2 regions of the Halorhodospira sp. 9621 genome follow, and region 2 is predicted to be linked to the other one. Evidence: riboswitches for the same ligand, from Rfam matches in the RefSeq annotation. Region 2 holds a riboswitch; the other holds the start of a gene.
What was found. A riboswitch is a leader RNA that binds a small molecule or an ion and turns the genes downstream of it on or off. The one in region 2 is predicted to bind cobalamin.
Positions count from the first base shown of each region.

Region 1: it holds a riboswitch for cobalamin, as region 2 does, so the genes downstream of both, LRF89_RS01435 (ABC transporter substrate-binding protein) here and LRF89_RS04290 (TonB-dependent receptor plug domain-containing protein) in region 2, are expected to answer to the same signal.

Region 1 covers NZ_JAJNRD010000002.1:33,928-41,093, reverse strand. Annotated here, with positions in the region: gene LRF89_RS01450 (HD-GYP domain-containing protein) at 1-1,058, opposite strand, end outside; gene LRF89_RS01445 (class I SAM-dependent methyltransferase) at 1,176-1,733, shown strand; gene LRF89_RS01440 (HD-GYP domain-containing protein) at 1,735-2,910, opposite strand; cobalamin riboswitch at 3,151-3,323, shown strand; gene LRF89_RS01435 (ABC transporter substrate-binding protein) at 3,465-4,580, shown strand; gene LRF89_RS01430 (FecCD family ABC transporter permease) at 4,573-5,664, shown strand; gene LRF89_RS01425 (ABC transporter ATP-binding protein) at 5,661-6,458, shown strand; gene cobM (precorrin-4 C(11)-methyltransferase) at 6,448-7,166, shown strand, end outside.
Region 2 covers NZ_JAJNRD010000005.1:84,865-92,030, reverse strand. Annotated here, with positions in the region: gene LRF89_RS04300 (TonB-dependent receptor domain-containing protein) at 133-1,977, opposite strand; cobalamin riboswitch at 2,111-2,348, opposite strand; gene LRF89_RS04295 (cobalt-precorrin-6A reductase) at 2,448-3,203, shown strand; cobalamin riboswitch at 3,261-3,502, shown strand; gene LRF89_RS04290 (TonB-dependent receptor plug domain-containing protein) at 3,715-5,688, shown strand; gene LRF89_RS04285 (cobalt-precorrin-5B (C(1))-methyltransferase) at 5,691-6,812, shown strand; gene LRF89_RS04280 (hypothetical protein) at 6,816-7,166, opposite strand, start outside.

The DNA of each region.
Region 1 (7,166 bases), on a different contig from region 2:
GGTCGTGCCGTGGGCTGGCCGTTGGCCTTGATCAGGACGGCCACGACCGGGTTGGCGCCGCGGTTGCCGCGCTGGATGACGACGCCGCGCTCGCCGCTGTCCAGGGCGACGAAACTGCCTGCCGGATAGATCCCGATGGTCTGGATCAACCCGGAGAGGATGTCGCGGTCGTAGATCCGGCCACTCTGATTCATCAGCTCGAGCAGGGTCTCGCGGACCGCCGTGGCAGGCCGGTAGACACGGTTGCTGATCATCGCCAGATAGGTGTCGGCGATGGTCAGGAGCCGCGCCCCGCGGCAGATTTGAGTACCGTGCAGGCCCGCCGGGTAGCCGCTGCCGTCGAGCCGTTCGTGGTGCTCGGCGACGACCCGGAGCCAGATCGGGTCCTCGACCCCGGCTGCCGACAGGCGTTCCACCGAGCGCAACGGGTGCTCTTCCAGGTCCCTGCGCTGGGCGTCGTCGAGTGGTGCACTCTGGCGATCAAGGCCATCCTGCGTCTCGAGCATACCGATGTTCGCCGAGAGGGCGGCGAGGACGATGGAACGCCGCTCGCTGTCCGGGATGTCCAACTGGCTGCCAACGACATCGCAAAGGATCGCCTGGCGGATCGGGTGGCGGATCGAGTAGGCGAACGCCTCGTCGAGGTGGGCAGCCCCGATGGCCGCATCGGCGTCGCGCTCGACCAGGTCGCCGATACGGCTGGCGAGGTGGTCGAGGCGACGCAGGAAGCGGTCGTTATCCTCGCCCAGCCACTTGAAGGTCTCCTGCAGCGCGCGGGAGATCTGATAGATCAGGTCGAAGGGGTTGCGGAAAGCGGCCAAGGCGAGCTCGCGCCGCCGCGAGACCCCGCCGGTCTCTTGACGCCGGGCGGCCACGTGGTAGGGCGTCCGGCCGATCTGCAGGAGCCGCTCCAGCTGCTCGCGGGAGCGCAGAATCGAGCCGCGCCGCAGCAGTAGGTGCCCGTAGGCGTCCTCGATGTCGTAGGGCACGGGCTTTCCGAGCGCCAGGTCGTCGGCTTGAACGGTGGCCCGCTTGGTGGGGATGGCCCGCTGGTTCATGGTCTCAGGCTCGTTGTCCGGCTCCGACCATTCTACCAGCCTATGCGTGGGTATACGCCCGCGGAACGAACCGGCCCTGGGCGGGGCTGTGCGAGACTCCATGGAGGAACGGTGTTTTTGGAGGCGTTGATTCTTGTCGTCATGCTGGGGGGCATGCTGCTGATCGTCGGCTACACGGTGGTCACGGGCATCTCGCCGCTGCCCTCCACACGTCTGGGGCAGGAGTTGGTGATTGCTGCGCTACCGGACGAGCTCGAGGGAACGGTGATCGAGGCTGGCTCTGGATGGGGCGGGCTGGCCCGGGCGGTGGGGCGACGGTGCCCGCGGGCCCGGGTGATCGGGTACGAGCTCTCGCCGCTGCCGTGGTTGTTCGCCTGCCTGCTGCAGTGGATCCGGCCGGTGCCCAATGTCGAATTCCGGCGCCGCGACCTGCGCCAGGTGTCCTTCCGTGATGCCCGTGCGGTGGTTTGCTATCTGCACCTTGAGGCGATTCGCGAGCTCGAGCCGCGATGGCGCCGGGAGTTGCCCGCCGGGGCGCTGGTGGTGAGCAACACGTTCCGCATCCCGGGCTGGCAACCGTGCGCCGTGCACCGGCCGCCCGTGCGCCTGGACGCCCCGGTCTATCTCTACCGGATTCCGCGGGCCTGTCGCGCTCGTTTGGACGTGTGCGGCTAGCTCAGCGGTGGCCGTGGCGCTGTCTGATCGCCTCGATCTCGGCGCCCCGGCGCAGGAAAGCCTCCACGCACTCCCCGCACAGCTTGCCCGCCTTTGCCTCGGCTCGCAGGGTCTCGGCAGCCTCGGCGAAACCCCAAGGCCGTTTGTAGGGGCGCTCGCTGGTCAGGGCGTCGAAGACGTCGGCGACGGCCACAATGCGCCCCTCCAGCGGGATCTGCTCGCCGCGTGCACCGGTCGGATACCCGCTGCCGTCAAGGCGCTCGTGGTGGTAGGCGACGATGTTGCGCATGATGGCCGCCCGCCGGTCCTCGCTCAGCCCCAGCTCCTCGGTCATCGCCAGCACCATGGCCACGCCGCGGCTGACGTGCTCGCGCATCTGCGCGAACTCCTCGTCGGTGAGCCGGCCGGGCTTGAGCAGGATGCCGTCGGGGACGGCAATCTTGCCCACGTCATGCACCGGGGCGAACTGATAGACCATCTCGATGTATTCGTCGCCGAGACCGTGAGCTGCGGCCAGCTCCAGAGCGATCAGTCGGCTGTACTCCGCCATCCGGGCGAGGTGGCCACCGGTCTCGTCGTCCCGCGCACGGCCGAAGGCCATGGCCGTGCGCGCCGCGCCGCGCAGGGTCTGCGTGGTGCGGATGGAGGTGATGGCGAGCAAGCGGGCCAGGTCGATGTAAGGCGCCAGCCGCTCGACGACGGCCTCCGAGAAGTAGCCCGGCCGCCGGGAGTTGAGGAACAGGAAGCCGAAGAAATTCTCGTCGTGCTGCAGCGGCAGGATCATCCCGGCGCGCAACCCGCTCTCGCGGATGCTGACGGTGTGCGGTTTCGGGCTGGGGTGTTCCCGGTAGTCGTCGATGATGCGCACCTGCGGCGCCTCGGCCAGGGCGCGCAGGGTGGGGGCCTCGCCTAGCCGGGTCTCGTAGTGATCCAGGGGGCTGGGAGCATCGCCGCCGGCGCCGTAGGTCTTGAGACGGTTGGCGTCCGGTTCGTAGATGGCGACGGCGATGCGGTGGATCGCGCCGCCGGGCAGCGCTTGGTTGATATGGCAGCGCAGGCGTTCAAAGCGCTCGCTAAGGCGCAGGTGCGGTTCCTGGTCGCTCAGCGGCAGGGTATCCAGCGCGTCGGTGACTATGTCACCCGCCTGGGGGCAGGGTGAATTCGCGTCTGTGCCCATGACATCTCCGTCGGGGGGTCGGGAGGGGTCGCGGGCGTCCATACCCTTCTTTGATACTGCGCAATTGTGCCATAAAGTTCGAGGTTGTGGCCATCGGCCCGGCTGGGCGCCCGATCGGGCCGCGTTGACAGCTGCCCCGAGCCGGCCGTAAAGTCCAGCCTCCCCAGGTGACCTGGCAGTTACCATCGCTGCCGGGGCCGTTCCCCGCCGCGTGGTCCGCCCGACAGCGCCGGGGACGGTCGGGAAGTCGGTGCGCACTGCGGCCCGGGCGGGCGCAGGCAAGGCCGACGCTGTCCCCGCAACGGTAGGCGAGAGTGGGCGCTGCATCGCCACTGCATCCACGGTGTCCCTGGCACCCGGTGCGGGAAGGCGCGGCGCCCGGGGTTCGACCCCGCTCGCGAGCCCGGAGACCGGTCTGGGGGTCGCAGCCACACGGCGGGGAACCGTGCGTGGCGGTGACGGTAGCTTCAGCCGCGCCCTGTCCCAGCGCCACGGCGTGCCCGTTTCCGACCCGCTCCCCGCATGGCGTACTGGATCCAGTGACTGGAGGAGCCATGCACCGCAATCCATGCATCGCCCTCGTGGCCGGGGTCGGCCTTATCCTCGGCGGGTGTGGGGATGCCCTCGACGATGATCCGGATGGAGGGGGTGTCCGGGAAACCCGTGAGGTTGAGGATATGCTCGGCCGCAGCGTGGAGGTCCCGGAATCGGCCGAGCGGATCGCCACGGTCAATGTCGACGCCTTCCGCATGGCGCTCCACCTGGGGGTTGAGGAGCGCCTGGTGGGCATCCCGAGCGATATGTACGGCTCGCGTTTCTCCGAGGCGAAGCCCATCGAGGTCGAGGCCTTCGGGCGCCTTGACGAGGTGGCCATGGTCGGCGGCGGCCAGCCCGGTTCGGAGTTCAGTGCCGAGCGGGTGCTCGCCACGGAGCCGGATCTGTTTATCTACTGGGCCTTCAGCCGCGGTGATGACGATCAGGCGATGGCCGAACAGGCAGAACGCTACGAGCAACAGCTGGGCGTGCCAGTGGTGGCGCTGAACACCCTGGGCCGGGAGCGGGCGTCGCAGGAGGCCGTCGAGGAGCAGATCGAACAGGCCTACCGGCTCCTCGGCGAAGTGTCCGGTCGCGAGGAGCGGGCCGAAGAGCTGCTCGATTTCTACCACGCCACGGTCTCCGCCGTGCAGCAGCGGGTCGCTGGCGAGCAGCCGCCTCGGGTCTATCTGGCCCACCGGCGCAATCTCTACAACCACGTCTCCTTCTACTTCCCCGTCGAGCTGCTCGGTGCCGAGATGGTCACTGCCGGCCGTGCCGGCGACGATGGCGAGGTCAGTGCCGAGGAGCTGCTGAGCTGGGATCCCCAGCATATCCTCCTCCACACACCGTCCCGAGCGAGTCGCGTGGAACGCGCCGAGGTGCTCGACGATGAGCGCTTGTCCGGTGTAGCAGCCATCGAGGCGGAGCGTATCCACCGCTTCAAGGGCACCTACATGGGCTGGGACCTGGCGACGGGGTTGATCGATCTGGTGCACATGGCTCGCGTCCTCTACCCGGAGGCCATGGCAGGCGTCGATCTCCGCGACCGCGGCGAGGAGATTCTGGAGGTCTTCTACGGCGACCCCGGTCTCTACGACCGGCTCATGGAGCTCAGCAGCCTCGAGGATGGCTGAGTTGACCGTCGGCACCCCCGTCCGGCCGGCGCCACCGCGGGGCCTCATTGACGACTACACGCGCGCGATCCGGGCCAAGACGCTGGTGCTGCTCGGCCTGGCGGCAGCCCTGGTGGCTACGGCGGGCTTTGGCTTGGCGCTGGGCCCGATGGGCATCCCGCTGAGCGAGGTGGTGCAGGCGCTGGTGGCTCGCCCGCTCGGGGCGTCGTGGGTCAGCGCGCAGACCGAGAACGTGGTCTGGAACATCCGCCTGCCGCGCCTGGCCACCGCGATGGTGGCCGGCATGGGGCTGGCGCTCGGCGGCGTCATCCTGCAGAGCCTGCTGCGCAACCCCATGGCCTCGCCGTTCACCCTGGGGATCGCCTCGGGAGCCTCGCTGGGGGCGGCGCTGGCGATCATTTTCGGCTTCTCGGCCTTCGGTGTTTACGGCATCGTCGGCAACGCCTTCCTCTTCGCCATGGCGGTGTCCCTGCTCATCCTGCTCATCGGGCAGTGGAAGGGGGCGACGCCGATGAGCCTGATCCTCGCCGGCATTGCTCTGATGTACTTCTTCGGGGCGACCACGACGCTGCTGATCTACTTCGCTGATGCCGACGCCACCCGAGAGGTCATGTTCTGGAGCGTGGGCAGCCTCAGCCGCGCCGACTGGGAGAGCTTCGTATTCATCAGTGCGGCGCTGGTGGCGACCCTGCCGGTCTTCCTCTGGAAAAGCGGCGATCTGAACCGGTTGCTGCTCGGTGACGAGACCGCCACCAGCTTGGGGATCGCGGTCGGTCCGCTGCGCATCGGCCTGATGTTCCTGGTCGCCCTGTTGGTCGCGGTCACCGTGGCGTTCACCGGCGGGATCGGCTTCCTCGGTCTGGTGGCGCCGCACCTAGCGCGGCTTTTGATCGGCTCGGATCACCGCTTCCTGATCCCGGCCACTGCCCTGATTGGCGCCCTGCTGCTGACGCTGGCGGATCTGGTATCGCTGCACGCCTTTGAATCGGTGGTGTTGCCCGTGGGTGTGGTCACGGCGTTCATCGGTTCGCCGCTGTTCATCTATCTGATCCTGCGCCGCCGCGAGACGGGAGGGGGGGCGTGACGGCGACCGGGATCGAACTGCGCGGCGTGCGCTACGCCTATCGGCGCACCGAGGTGCTTCGTGGTGTCGACGCCCGCGTGGAAGCCGGCGAGGTGGTCGCCCTGATCGGGCCCAACGGCTCTGGCAAGAGCACGCTGCTCAAGTGCATCACCGGCATCCTGCGTCCGCGCCACGGGACCCTCACCATCGCCGGTGAGCCGGTGCAGGGGCAGCGGCAGGCGCGCATCGCCCGCCGGCTCTCCTACGTGGCGCAGACCGCCGATGCCGTCTACCCGCTGACCGTGCTCGAGAGTGTACTGCTCGGTCTGCGTCGGGCGAGCTGGCGGCACGATCCGGCGGACCTCGCCCGCGCCGAGGCTGTGCTCGAGCGTCTGGGTATGGCGGAGTTGGCGCAGGCGCCGCTGACCGAGATCAGCGGCGGGCAGCGGCAAAAAGCGGCCATCGCCCGGGCGCTGGTCCGGCAGACGCCGTTCCTGCTGCTCGACGAGCCAACCAACCACCTGGACATGAAGCACAAGCGCGATGCCATCGAGATCCTGACCGCGTGCGCCCGGGAACAGGGGCAGGGCGTGCTGGTCGTGCTCCACGATATCAACATCGCCGTTCAACTGGCTGACCGCATCGTGCTGCTGCGCGATGGCCGGGTCATGGCCGACGGACCGCCGCAGGCGGTGATCGACACGCCGACCATCCGTGCCGCCTATGACGTGGATGTCCGCGTTGTCGAGCACCAGCAGGTGCCCTTCGTGGTCGGCTACCGATTGCAGCAGAGAGGGGGTGTGCATGACGGGTGAGGTCTGGTTCGTGGGGGCGGGGCCCGGGGCGGCCGATCTGATCACGGTCCGCGGGCGGGATCGTGTCGCGGCGGCGGACGCCGTGCTCTACGCCGGCTCGCTGGTACCCGCCGGGGTGCTGGAATGGGCGCCGCCCCACTGTGAGGTCGCCGACTCCAAGGGCATGACCCTGGAGGAGATCCAGGGCTGGCTGCTCGAGCGCGCCCGGGCCGGACGCCGCGTGGTGCGGTTGCAGCCCGGCGATCCGGGGCTCTACGGCGCTTTCGTGGAGATCGTGCGTCCGCTGGATGCGGCTGGCATCCCGGTCCACCTGGTCCCGGGGGTGACCTCGGCGATGGCTGCCGCGGCGGCCGCCGGCGAGAGCCTGACCCTGCCCGAGGGGACTCAGACCGTGATCTTCACCCGGGTGGAGGGGCGTACCCCCATGCCGGCCGGCGAGCAGCTCGCCGACCTAGCCCGCCACGGCAGCACCCTGTGCATCTATCTCTCGATCACCCTGCTGGAGCGCCTGGCGGACGCCCTCTGCCGGGGTGGTTGGGAAGAGGATGCCCCGGTGGTGGTGGTCCACCGCGCCTCCTGGCCCGGGGTGGAGCAGGTGCTGCGCACCTGCATCCGCGATCTCGCCGAAGACTGCCGCGCCGCCGGGCTCAACAGCCAGACGATGATCCTGGTTGGACCGGCGCTGGGGGCGCGGCAGGCGGCGCCGGC
Region 2 (7,166 bases):
TCCTACTCCTCTAGCGGGGCGGCGCACCCGCACAGTAACGCGCCCGGTGCCCTGCGGCACCCTACGCCCCGTGCGGGTGCCCCGCGAATCGGGGTCTGCAGTCGATGCATCCGCTCCATCGACACGCCCCGGTTAATGCTGATTGAAGTGCAGAGAGACGTAGACCGCCCGGCCCGGTTGGTTGTAGCCATCCGCGGTCTCGTAGTCCTTGTCCAGGGCGTTCTCCAGCGTCCCGCGCAGGGTCCACTCCGGGGTGATGGCGTAGCTGGTGCGCAGGTTCAGAAGGCCGTAGCCGGAGAGGCGCGTGTCGTTGGGCCGGTCGTCGTAGCTGCGCCCCCGCGCAAGAGCAGTGGCCCCCACCGAGAAGTCGCCAAGCTGCCGGTCGATATCCAGACGCGCCGATTCATTGGGCCGACGCGGCAGCTCATTCCCGGTATCTCTATCCTCGTGATCGAGGTAGGTAAAGGCGCCGGAGATCTGCCATTCCTGCCAGTGGGCACCCGCCTCCAGCTCGGCGCCGCGGATGCGGGCCTCGTCAACGTTGAAGGGTTGATCTTGGCCAGGCGCCACCTCTCGAGCGGCGATCAAATCATCAATTTCCGTCTGGAAAACGAGCGTATCCACATACACCCGTCTCCCCTGCCAGCGCGCACCTACCTCCGCCGAGACGGACTCTTCCGGAGTTAAGTCCGGATTACCAACCCAAGACGGGAAAGGAGAATAAAGCTCATTGAATGTCGGCGCTTTGAAGGCCGTCCCATAACTCGAACGAAGGCGGAGCCGATCCGTCGCATCGAACCCCCAGGCGACCTGGCCGGTGACGTTGTCGCCGTAGGCCTCGTTGTCGTCGTAGCGCAGGCTGCTGCCGAGATCATGGCGACCCAGGTCCAGCTCCAGCTGGGTGTAGGCGCCAGCGTTGTACCGGCTCGTTTCGTCGTAATCACTGGAGGTATCAACCTCTTCTTCACGCCAGTCCCCGCCGAAGGCCCAGACGTGCCCGGCGCCCCAATACAGCTCGTTCCGCCAACTCACCTCATGGCGCTCGGTGTAATGCCAGGACTCACCGCCACTACTGTCGAAGGTGTCCTGCTCGTCCTTCGCCTGGGAGACCGCCAGCTCGCTAAACCATCGGTCGGTTAGGTCCCCGCGGACACCGCCACGGAGGGCCTGGAAAACGTGGTCCGTCCAGTCCTCTTGGCCTGTGGCCCCATCGAATTCGCTCTGCCCCTTCGAACGGAACCCCGTCGCGAAGAGTTCGGCGCCGCCCGGCAACCGATGGCTGAAACGGCCGCTGAAGCTGGTGTTCTCAAAGCCGTCGGGATCCTTATCGCCCGCACCGTCCTGAACGTTGATCCCGTCCGTCTCGTAGTGGCTGGCCGAGAGCGCGTAGCGGCTCGCCGCGGTCCCGCCGGAGACGCCCACCCCGAATTCCTGAGTATTGAATGAGCCGGCGCCGCCAAAGGCGCGGAAGCGCGGCGGCCCCTCCTCCCCCTCGCGGGTAAACACCTGCACCACGCCGCCGATGGCATCGGCGCCGTAGACGCTGGTGCGCGGTCCGCGCACCACCTCGATGCGGTCGATCTCGGCCGGGGGCAGATACTGCCACGCTGCCCCGCCAAAAGTTGCCGAATTCATCGGCACCCCATCGACCAGCAGCAGGGTGTGGTCGGAGTTGGTGCCGCGCATGGAAAGGTTGGTGGTTTTGCCAAAAGGACCATTGCTCGTCAGGCCCGTGCCCGCCCGCCCCTGCAGCAGATCCGAGACCTGCCGCGGCTGCTGGCGGTCGATCTCGTCGCGGTCGATGACGGAGACGGAGGACAGGGATTCATCGACGGTCTGGGCCATCCGGGTCGGCGTGACCACGAGGGGGGCGAGTTGCGCCGACTCGCCGTCGGTATCGGCCATGGCCGGGACGCTGCTCACGATCAGGCCGGCCGCCACGCCCGCGGCGACCCGGCTGGTGGTGTTGCTGGACATAGTTTCCTCCCTTCCGCGCGCCACCCGCACGCGCGTCGGTTTGATTCCACCGCAGGGAGGAAGACAGGGATGGGGGAGGGATCGCGCTTGCGCCCGGCAAACGGTGGCCTGCCCCGGTCTGCCGCCTCCCGCGGCACCTGGGTTCCTTCAGGCCGGTCTCCGGGCTCGTGGGTGGGGTCGGTGACCCCGGGCGGATCGCCTTCCCGCAGGGCCCGCCGCCGAACGACGACGCCTTGCAGTGGCTTTGATGACCCGCCCCCCACCTACCGTTGCGGGGGCAGCGCCGGACTCGCCGCTGGGTGCGGCTGTACCGGTCTTCCCGTTTCACCCCGCCGCTGCTCGCGCGGGGCACCTGAGGAGCTTGGTACTCTAGGCAGCCCGAGCCTCGCCGTCAAACCGCCGCACCCCGGCGTCCAAAGGAGACGTGATGCAACGCCACCGAGTGGCACAGACCACTGCCCCGGCCCGCCATGGCGCCTGAGCCGCTGCGTATCCTGCTCCTCGGCGGTACCGGCGAGGCGCTGGCACTGGGCCAGGCGCTGGAGCAGGAACCCGGGATCGCCGCGGTCTATTCCGTGGCCGGGGTGACCCGCCGCCCCCGCCTCCCCCGGCTGGCGGTGCGCCGCGGGGGGTTCGGCGGCGTTGCCGGACTGGCCGAGTACCTGCGCCAGCACGGCGTGCACTGCCTGGTGGATGCCACCCACCCGTTCGCCGCCGGCATATCGGCCAACGCGGCGGCGGCCGCGCGGCAGACGGGGACGGCCCTGCTGGCGGTGCGCCGGCCAGCGTGGCAACCGGGCCCGGACGAGCAGTGGCACCGGGTGGCCGATATGGCCGCCGCCGCCCAGGCGCTGGGTCCGCAGCCGGGCCGGGTGCTGCTGACCATCGGCAATCAGGAGGTCCCGGCCTTCTGCGCCGCACCCCACCACCACTACTGGATCCGCTGCCTGGAGCCGCCGCAGCGGGTGCCGCCCGGGGCCCGAATCCTCTTCCAGCGCGGGCCGTTCCATTACACCGACGAGTGCCGCCTGCTCCGCGAGCACGGCATCGACACCCTGGTCACCAAGAACGCCGGCGGGGCCGCCACCCGCAGCAAACTGGATGCGGCCCGGGACTGCGGAGTCCGCATCGTGATGGTCGAGCGCCCGCCGGACCCGCCGGAGGCGGAGGTGGCCATCGACGTCGAGCAGGCGCTGGCGTGGCTTCGCCAAAAGCGGCGGCCCTGACAACCATCACTCTTTCCATAGATGAGTGGACGTTTACAGATCCAGGGGCGGCTGCTAACGTCCCTCGCGCTATTGGGTGCCCGCCGAGGACGCTGCGCCTCGCGGGTTAAACGGGAAGACCGGTTCAGCCGCACCCCGCGGCGAGTCCGGCGCTGCCCCCGCAACGGTAGGTGGGGGGCGGATCACTAGGCCACTGCAAGGCAACGTCGTTCGGCGGCGGGCCTTGCGGGAAGGCGATCCGCCCGGGGTCACCGACCCCACCCACAAGCCCGGAGACCGGCCCATGGCCAACCGGAAGACCGCGGGAGGCGGCGTGCCGGGACCGGGTTCCAGTGCTCACGGCGATTAGCCATAAGCCGTCCCAGGCTGCACGCAACTCGACCCCCGATTCGCTGACTCCCCGCGGTAGGCATTCACGAGCAATCGCGCACGGGCGGTGCGTGAAGGAGTCAGCATGGCTAGAGGAAAGCCCGTCACTCGGGCGTTGATAAGCGCCGCAACCCTCCCCCTGATGACAGCCCCCCAGGTCCACGCCACCGAAGAGGCCCCCACCCTCCTACCCGACCTGACCGTCACTGCAGCCACGCGCACCGAGCGCCAGGTCGAGCGCACGCCGGCGGCGACGGAGATCCTCTCCGGGGAAGACGTTCAAAGAAGCGGTGCGACTATGCTTGACGAAGCGCTTCGGGCCGAGTCAAGCATCTACACCGGAGCCGACAGCAATGCCTTCTCCATTCGCGGCGGCAAACGCGAGGACGTGCTGTATCTCGTCGATGGCCGCCGCATCGCGGGCACCTCCTCTCGGAGCCAGGTGCTCAACCGGATCCCGGTCAGTCACGTCGAGCGCATCGAGATCGTCAAAGGACCTGGCAGCGTGGTCTACGGCGCCGATGCGGTGGCCGGGGTCATCAACGTGATCACGCGACGGCCGGAGCCGGGCCTGGAAGGCGGCGTTTCCGCCCAGGCTGGGACGCCCACCGACGCGGATGGCGGCGAGCGCTATCAAGGGGGCCTCTACCTGGGCGGCGGCAGTCAAGATACACGCTTCCGACTCTTCGCCGACGCACTGGAGCGCAAGGTGTACTCGGAGAAGACCACCACTGAACCAGACGGAGGTGGCGCCCCATCTTCCCAAACCTTTGATCAAGATCTTCGCCCCTCCGCCGATGTGTACACCCTCCGCGGTGGCGTGACCCACTGGTTCACCGATCGCTTCAATATTGATCTCGAGGCCGGTTTCCTGACCGAGGAGCGGCAGGCGCGCCTCACTCAGGGCAGCGGCCCGGGCGGCATCAAAGAGTTTGCGGCCGTGGAGACCGAGGAGAGCGACCGACGTGACCTGGCGGCGACGGCGGAGTGGCTGGCCACCGAAACCCTGGAGCTGCGCTACCAGGCCTACGAGAGCCACTACGAATTTGACCGCGTCCGGTCGCACCTAGCCCCGCAAGACTTCATGTCGGACAACGCGGATAAGGATTTCGGCTTCCGCGAGGCGACCTTCACCGAGCGCGTCAACGACTTCCTGGCGCAATGGCAGCCGGCGCCCCGCCACACCGTACTGACGGGCCTCGAGCACAAGCAGCAGATCTACCAGGACCTCCAGCCAGAAGACGAACCCGAGCACGACCAGTGGGTGGGCGGCGGCTTCCTGCAGCATGAGTGGCAGGCCACGGACCGCCTGGATCTGGTCTACGGTGTCCGGCACGACGAGACCTCCACGGAGGCGGACAGCACCTCGCTGCAGGCCGGAGCGGTCTACCGCCTGGCCCCCGAAGCCCGACTGCGCGCCCAGTACGCGGAGGGCTTCAAGCTGCCCGAGCTGCGGTCCTTCCACGTCGACACGGAGGACGGTCAGGGTCGCGAAGTTCGCGGCGCCTACGTGATAGATGAAGATGTCGGCAAGGACGAGCGGCACGAACTCGATCCGGAAAGCAGTCGCAACTACGAACTCGGCATCGCCGGCGATCTGGACCTGCACAGAGATGTCACGGCGTTCTACGACATCGGATTGTTCTACACCGAGTACGACGATCGCATCGGGCGGGCACCTGGCAACGGTTACCAAACCTTCAAAAACGTCGACAATGCGCGCAGTCAGGGAACCGAACTCCAGTTCGGTGTCGCCTTCGACCCGCAACTGGAGCTGAGCCTGGCGGCCACCTACCTCGACGCCATCGACCGCGACAGTCGGGAGACCCTTCCCGACACACCCGAATGGACGGCGGTGGCGAAGGCCCTGTGGACCCCGACGGACCCACTGGAGCTCCAGCTGCGGACCCGTTACGTGGATGAGGTCTCCGATGGCAACGACGACTGGGACAGCGCCTACACCCTCACCAGCCTGGACGTCGGCTATGCGCCCGCGGCCTGGGATGGGCTCAGGCTCCAGGGCGGCATCGAGAATCTGTTCGATGAGAGCAACGACTCCTCCCTCGAAACCGACCCGGGGCGCTTCGCCCGTGCGGGGGTACGGTATGATTTCTAGCTATGAGTCAGGATGCCTCCCAGCCGGCTGATCCCAAGGCCGGCACCGCCCTGCGCCGCGGCTGGACCACCGGCGCCTGCGCCGCCGCCGCGGCACGGGCGGCCTTCACGGGGCTGATCAGCGGCGCCTTCCCGGATCCGGTCACCGTCCGCCTGCCGCGGGAACGCGCCCCGGCCTTCGCCTTGGCCGCTCAGGCCTGCGGCGACGGCTGGGCGCGAGCCGGCGTCATCAAGGACGCCGGCGACGACCCGGACGTCACCCACGGCGCCCTGGTCTCGGTGACCGCACGCCCCGGCGCACCGGGCGGCGGGGTGCGGCTGCGCGCCGGCCCCGGCGTGGGCACGGTGCGCCGCAGCGGTCTGCCCGTCGCCGCCGGCGAGCCAGCGATCAACCCCGGTCCGCGGGGCTACATCGAGCAGGGTATCCGCGAGGCGGCGGCCGAGCTGTCGGTGCCGGCCGACGTCACCCTGGAGGTCGCCATCGAAGACGGGGAACGCCTGGCGGCGCAGACCCTCAACCCGCGATTGGGGATCGAGGGCGGGCTGTCGGTGCTCGGCACCACCGGGGTGCTGGTGCCCTTTTCCTGCGCCGCCTGGATCGACGCCATCCAGCGCGGCATCGACGTGGCCCGGGCCGCCGGGCTCGGGCATGTGGCCGGGAGCACCGGACGCACCTCGGAGCAGGCGGTGCAGGCCTACCACGGGCTCCCGGACGAGGCGCTGATCGACATGGGCGATTTCGTGGGCGGGATGGTCAAGTACCTGCGCCGGCACCCGGTACCGCGGATCACCATCGCCGGCGGCATGGCCAAGATCACCAAGCTCGCCCAGGGCTTTCTCGATGTGCATTCGCGCCGCGGGCAGGCCGATCTGACGGCGCTGGCCGAGACCGCTGCACAACTCGGCGCGGATGCCGCCTGCCAGGAGGGCATCGCCACCGCCAACACGGTCGCCGAGGCCTTTGACCTCGCACAGGCCGCTGATCTCCCGCTGGGCGACGCGGTGGCGCGGGAGGCGCAGCGCACCGCCCTGGCCCTGGTGGATCCGGCAACCAGCGAGGTGGAGGTGCTGATCTTCGATCGCCGCGGCCAGCCCGTGGGCCGGGCCGGCTGGGCACGGCACTGAGACCTACCAGCGGCGGGCCGCTGCCTCGGCCTCGGCATTGGTCGGCCGCGCGATCAGGCCGCCCCGGGTGACCGCCACCCGGTACTCGGCGCCGTCGGCCATGGGCAGGTAGGTGGCGCTGCCGTAGGTGGCGTCCACCCAGGGGAGACGATCGCCGTGGCGCTGACCCAGCAACCAGGGGTCGATACCCCGCTGCGGCGGGGCCAGGGGGTGCACGGTACGCAGCGCGGTGCGCTCGGCCTCGGGGTCGGCGTAACGACCACTGATCCGCTCCAGCCGGTAGCGGGTCTCCAGACCGAGCACCGTCGCAAAGCCACTCCAGCGCAGCACGCGGGCATCCACCTGCCACTGATC